2 regions of the Allorhizobium sp. Av2 genome follow, and region 1 is predicted to be linked to the other one. Evidence: predicted binding sites of a transcription regulator. Region 1 holds the regulator's gene; the other holds the start of a gene.

The links. Region 1 encodes LexA, which represses DNA repair genes until DNA is damaged. Its sites were predicted from a motif close to TGTTCNNNNTGTGTTCNG; they were not measured.
Region 2: FS819_RS27585 (ImuA family protein) is a predicted target of LexA. The motif match lies at 2,050-2,067, and genes of this name have one in related genera.

The regions. Positions count from the first base shown of each region.
Region 1 covers NZ_CP192696.1:1,702,490-1,705,906, forward strand. The annotation lists gene FS819_RS08190 (carbohydrate kinase family protein) at 1-378, shown strand, start outside; gene FS819_RS08195 (pseudouridine-5'-phosphate glycosidase) at 381-1,304, shown strand; gene lexA (transcriptional repressor LexA) at 1,695-2,414, shown strand; gene FS819_RS08205 (ComEC/Rec2 family competence protein) at 2,395-3,417, opposite strand, start outside.
Region 2 covers NZ_CP192700.1:47,444-50,860, reverse strand. The annotation lists gene FS819_RS27590 (Y-family DNA polymerase) at 1-1,316, opposite strand, end outside; gene FS819_RS27585 (ImuA family protein) at 1,237-1,989, opposite strand; gene ligD (non-homologous end-joining DNA ligase) at 2,272-3,333, shown strand; gene FS819_RS27575 (SOS response-associated peptidase family protein) at 3,390-3,417, shown strand, end outside.

The sequences.
Region 1 (3,417 bases):
CTGACTGAGTCAAGGCCGGATGATCCCAATGACTGGCCGGACCTGCTTCGCGCTAAGGGCCTGCATGGCGGCGTTGTCACCAATGGTGCAGGACCGGTCGTGGCTTTCGATGCAAATGGTGACTACGCCCTGACGCCACCGCCACTGGAAGCACTGGCCGATGTGACTGGGGCTGGAGATTCGCTTTGTGCAGGAGTGCTTTCGCAAAGAGTGAATGACAGTCCCTTGCCGCTGGCGTTGCGCCACGGTGTTGCCTTGGCTGGCCTGACCCTGCTATCAGACAGGGCAACAGACGAGGATCTCACCGCAGATCGCCTCGCCGTGCGCCTTGGCCTTGTTGGCGAGCCGCGCGCCCTTTCCCGCCAAACGAGTTCCTGATCATGACCCGTTCGATTTCCCCGCTCCTGCCCATCGTTTACGCCCGCGAAGTGGCTGCGGCCAAGACGCGCAACGCTCCAATAGTCGCGCTGGAATCCACCATTATCACCCATGGCATGCCCTATCCGAAAAATGTCGAGATGGCGCAAAGCGTGGAGGCAATCATTCGCGACGGTGGTGCGGTCCCAGCGACCATTGCAGTGATTGAAGGCGTTTTGCATATCGGGCTGGAAGAAGATCAGCTGCAAAAACTGGCGCAAATGACTGATGTCCTAAAAGTCTCTCGTGCCGATCTCGCTTACGCCATTGCCGAACGCCGCACCGGCGCTACCACGGTAGCCGCGACGATGATCGCCGCCGCCCGCGCCAACATCTCAGTTTTTGCCACCGGCGGCATCGGCGGCGTGCATCGTGGCGCAGAAGAAAGCTTCGACATTTCAGCCGACCTGGAAGAACTGGCGCGTACTCCGGTCATCGTCGTCTGCGCCGGAGCAAAAGCCATTCTTGATATTCCCAAGACCTTGGAAGTCTTGGAAACCCGTGGCGTACCTGTCGTGACTTACGACAGCGACGAGTTTCCAGCCTTCTGGTCGAGAGAATCGGGCTTGAAAAGCCCACTCAAACTGGAAAGCCCGGCGGCAATTGCCAATTTCCAGAAGGTACGCGACCAATTGGGCGTCGACGGCGGCATGTTGATCGCCAATCCCGTGCCGGAAGCAGACGAAATTGCGCGCGAGGAGATGGAAATCTATATTGGCCGGGCGTTGGCCGCTGCCGAACGCGAGGAAATCACCGGCAAAGCCGTGACGCCTTTCCTGCTCGACGCAATCTATCACCTCACCGACGGCCGCAGCCTGATTACCAATATCGCGTTGGTGGAAAACAACGCGCGTCTTGCAGCGGAAATTGCCGTCGCGATGCTGTAAGCCACTGATATCGAAGCGGATCGGGGGTGATAATGTCCCCGATCAAACTCTGCGACAGATTATTGTCGTTGTTTTACCGTTGCCTATGCGTGCTGCACCGACTTGCAACAAAATTTCATTCTGCAATTTCACCTTTTAGATAGTATCCATTTTCTCTCTCTTTCTGCCAATTCCCAACTGACAGGCGTCAGATCAAGAAAGCAAAGACTTACTGTTTCGATACGAGCCTCTCAACCTCCCATATTTAAAGGATGCTTCTGGTCCCGCTCCTTCTCAAGACCGTCTATCGGTGCGTCATCGAAGGAAATTTGCAAGAAGGACTTGCGGAACACAACTGGAACAGATAGCGTATGTTCTGTATTTGTTTCATAATTCAAAGGGTAGGTCCCAATGCTGACTCGCAAGCAACAGGAACTTTTGCTGTTTATACACGAGCGCATGAAGGAGTCTGGGGTGCCGCCCTCCTTCGATGAAATGAAGGACGCTCTGGACCTCGCCTCCAAATCCGGCATTCACCGGCTGATCACCGCTTTGGAAGAGCGCGGCTTCATCCGTCGCTTGCCAAATCGCGCGCGAGCACTGGAAGTGATCAAGCTGCCGGAGGCCATGACGTCCAGCATACCGCCCCGACGCACAGGATTTTCGCCATCCGTCATTGAAGGCAGCCGAGGCAAGTTGCAGGCAGTGCCATCCGCTCCGGCCAAACCGGTCGAGGAAGTACGCAATTCCTCATCCATACCAGTGATGGGCCGTATCGCGGCAGGCGTGCCGATCTCCGCTATCCAGAACAACACCCATGACATTTCCGTGCCGATGGAAATGCTGGGCAGCGGCGAACATTACGCCCTTGAGGTCAAAGGCGATTCGATGATCGAAGCCGGCATTCTCGATGGTGACACGGTGATCATCCGCAACGCCACCACGGCCAATCCGGGCGATATCGTCGTTGCTCTGGTAGACGACGAGGAAGCCACCTTGAAACGCTTCCGCCGCCGTGGGGCGTCGATCGCGCTGGAAGCTGCCAATCCGGCCTATGAAACCCGGATTTTCGGACCGGACCGGGTAAAAATCCAGGGCAAGCTCGTCGGTCTTATTCGTCGCTATCACTAAGCTCTCTGCCATCTCCAGCGCCTGACTGGGCGTCGTCGCTGGCAGCAGATGGAACATTGGCGTGGGCCGTACCATCCGGCCGGTCATAGCGATTGCTGCGCCAGTCGAAATAACGATGGCGAGTCCAGGGCCGATACTGATTTTGAAATGCCGTAACGATATGCAGCGTTCGTGTGGCGGGATCACCAAGCGTGATTTCCATTGCACCGAACCGTCGCAAATCGTTACGGGTCAGGACTTTCGGGGGACGTGACAGCATCGTTCCAGCGGTAGCGGCCTTCTCGGTTTGCGAGAACGCGAGAGGTTCACCCGATTCTATTCGGGACGGGGAATTCTGGTCCGAGTTTGAGGCACCGCCCGTCACGTGGCTATCCGTGTGCACGGCAACGTCCTGCCCCGGTACCGTAGTTGCACTGGCTGCAGAAATCTCTCCCGCTTGCGTCCGGCTAATCGTTTGGGAGCGAACGGACGGGCTGCTGTTGTCAGATGCCAGCACATCATCATCGGCCATCATCCGTTCATTTTCAACGTCCAACCCAGTGCCGTCTTCCGTAGCGTCCCGGATAACGGTCATTCCGGTGTTTTCAGAGGAAGCAGTTGATGCCATCGGCGCCTTGCAGACGGCATCGCGACTGACCTCAGTCGAGACGATCAGGTCGGACAGGGCGCAGGCGGCCTGGCTATAGTCGCGGTTCTGTACCAGGCTGACTGTCCAACCATTGCTGAGTCTTGCCAGGCAAAAGGCATCGGTGCGGCAATGGAAAAGATCAGGTTTTTTATCGGCCTTCTCCTTTGCCACCCTCATCTCCGCCATAGCCTGTTGTGGCTCGACCGGCTCCCTTCCCTTGGCATTTTGGCCGCCCGTCTTTGGTTTTGTTTTTCCGGCCCGCGTTGTTTCCCCCGCTCCCTGTTGGCCTTTTTCCATTTCGACAGCTGCCAGCTTGGGCAATATTTCAGGCGCAATCGGATCGGCAATGTCGAGCACTGAGCGCCATTGGTTGAA
Region 2 (3,417 bases), on a different replicon from region 1:
CGCCGCTTGCCGCGCCAGGTGATCGAAACCGGCGGGCGGTCCGGTAGCAAGGCGATTGCCTCGATCAGCTCCGGACGGGCCAGCAGCCGGACCGGCCGGCGCCAATGGCTAACCCAGGTAACCTCGACCGGATCGGCAGCAGGACTGATGCGCTGGACGGAGCGCTCTGGAACATCGGTGGCAACCGGTGCCACCCGATAGACGCGCTGCCCGCGGTTGCCGTAGATATCGATCAGCGGCGTCACGTCCTTCACTTCCTCCTCGACCAGCGAGGAGGATTTCTGGCGCTCCTCCAGGGGCTCAGCCATCACCGCGACCAGAGTGAGCTTTTCGATCCCGAAGCCCGGCTCGATCTTCTCCGTCCGGTCGCGAAACAGCTTCGTCAGCCAGGCGACGTCGCGCACCGGCTTCACGGTGCCAGCGCGGATCGCCTGCCGTGTGCCATCGACCTTGTCGACGATCAGGTCGGCGCGCCGGACACCAAGGCTGCGCCTTTGCAGCTCCTCGATCAGTTGCACGACCAGCCGGCCGACATATTTGTTGATGGTTTCGGCAGCACCGATCGGTTCGGCGAAGGCGCGGCTCATCTCGACGAGCTCGGCGGTGCGGATCGGATCGATCGGTTCGCAGGCGCGGCCAAACATCTGGTCCAGCCGCCGGCCAATCTCCGGGCCGAAACGAAGGGTCAGCGGCGCGCGCGGCGTGTTGGCCAATTCGCCGACGGTCCGGAAGCCAAGCGTGCGCAGATCGCTGACGACTTTCCCGGGAAGGCGCAGCAACGATATCGGCAGCTTCTCGACGGCGCGGACGGTCTCACCTGAAGGCACGATGACCGTTTCGCGGCTGATGGCACGGGCGCAGGCGTGTGCTGCACCCCAGGTGTCGGCGATCGCGACCCGGGGAGTGAGTTTCTTTGCCAGGAATTGATTGGCGATCTTCGTCACCATCGCCAGCTCTCCGCCCTGCAGGTGATCGGCACCCTCTGTGTCCATGACGATCCCGTCGATCCCATCGACCGCGACGATCGGCGAATAGAGCGTCAGCGCCCAAAGGGTAATGCGTTCGAGTGCTGCGGCATCCTTTACAGGATCCGCATCGACCAGCATCAGGCCGCGAAACAGCGCCTGTGCTTTCGCAGCCGGCATGCCCACATGAACGCCGGCTTGTCTGGCGGCTGCGTCGGCCGCCGATACCCAGCGTTTCGAGCCGCTCCTGGCAATCACAGCGATCGCCTGTTCAGGCGGAATAGACGGATCGGCGCGACGAATGCGATCCGTCGGCAGATCCGGAAGATAGATCGAGACAACCCTTGTCATCGCACGCCCTCACGAGAAACTCAGCACATTCACCCGCTTTCACGCGCATCAATTCCAGCAACCATTGGGCCCTCCCCACACCCGGCACTGGCAAATCCTCCGATGGCATGACGCTCACCCGCCACCGCGTGGTCGACGCCGTCGGCTGCCCGAAATCATTGGCCTCTGTCTGCCGCCTCCAACGACGCACAGCCAATGCCATTGTCCCCGTGCGCTCGGCCGCCAGCTGCAGGCGGCGCGAGCTGACCATCGGCAGGCGAACGAGTTCACCGACGACGGCGCCGAGCCCACCAAAGGACAGCCCCTCCTCCATATTGGCGAGCACGTCTTCCTCCTTGTCGGACTCGACGAAGATTATCCGGTCGTGATGCAGTCCGACCTGCGCAAGCGCGGGGAAAAACAGATCTGGTCGCGTCAGACACCACACGATCGGCCCCTTCGTCCGTGCCGCTATGCCGGCTGCAAAAAGAGCAGCGGCCGCACCATCGACGGTGCCCGATCCACCACCGGCAAATTCGTGAAGCGCGCCATGAGCAAGGCCGCCGCCAGGCAGAACCGCATCCATATCCGGCACGCCAAATGGCAACCAACCGGCTTTTTTCGCCGTGCTGGTTTCGAGCGATGCAATACGCTCCCGCAGATCGCAGATTACCCTTTCGCGGGCAGCAGTCATTGTTCACGGCTCCCTTCAAGGTCGTGTTGGCAGGGCGACTTCATGTCGTGCAAATGTCAATGTTCTGTTTTTGTTCCCATATGAGAAAGGAGTCAAGGCGGCAAAAACGTACGAGTATTGTTCCGAACATTAGAAGTTCGAGATTCTTCATGAGAATCAGGTGAATAGCTGCGACCAAGAAATTTCGCTGGCTTCTACAGTCTTATGTCCTGATCGGTGAATAGCGGGGACAATATAGGGATAGTCACAGTATTATTAAGGTTTTTCTGATGAACTGGCCGGATGACGAGGCCTCCGAGATCAAAACCCCTCCTTCGCGACACCGAGCCGCCGATCCGCTCAAAGCCGCGCAGGAAGCGTAATCCAGCTCAACCACAGCTCCTCTTCGATCCCATACCTGATCGCGTCGAGCCGGCGCTGGCCCTATTGAAGGCTAAGCCTCCCACCGGAAACGAATGGAGTTGGGAGCTGAAATGGGATGGCTATCGCCTTGCGGTCCATATCGAGCCCCAGCGGATCCGGATCCTTACCCGCGGCGGCCACGACTGGACACATCGGTTTCCGGCCATAGAGCAGGCCGCCCGAGCGCTGGGGCCGGCGACGATGATCATCGATGGGGAAGCCGTCGTGCTCGACGATGAGGGGCGGCCGGATTTCGGGCTGCTGCAGCAATCGCTGGGTGCATCCGGCAAACAAGCTGGCAGGCGCGCCTCCCACGCCGTTCTTTACGCTTTCGATCTTGTTTATCTGGATGGGCACGATCTGCGCGGTGTTGAATACCGTTCGCGCCGACACCTTCTCGAGGACACGATAAACGGCCCAACGAATGAAGCCAGCGCCATTCGGATATCAGAAACACTCGATGCCGAGCCAGCTGTCCTGCTTGAGCATGTCTGCCGCCTCGGCCTGGAAGGCATCGTCGGCAAGCGCCTCGATCAGCCCTATCGTTCGGGCCGGACCGGGGATTGGGTAAAAGTCAAATGCATCCAGAGCGAGGCTTTCTTCATCGTCGGCTATGAGAGGTCCGCATCGTACCTAGCCGGCTTCGGCTCGTTAGCGCTTGCCGCCTACCGCGATGGCGATCTCGTCCACGTCGGAAGCGTCGGCACGGGCTTCAAGGGAGCCGAGATCATCCGGTTGCGGAAGATACTGGACACGCTGCGATGGAAGCGAAAGCAGCCGCCCCTGCCCCATTCCGGAACTGCCGACATTGTCTGGGTCCAGCCTACCCTGATCGCCGAGATCGAGTTTCGCGCCTGGACATCGGACGGGAAACTCCGTCATCCGTCGTACAAGGGCCTGCGGGAACGGCAAGACAATGCCGACGTTTACCAGCTCGACTAGCGAAACAAGCGACATGCGCTAGAGTAGCCGTATTTGGTCGAAGCGGAGGGGGTCGCATGTGTAATCTCTATCGGATGGAGGACA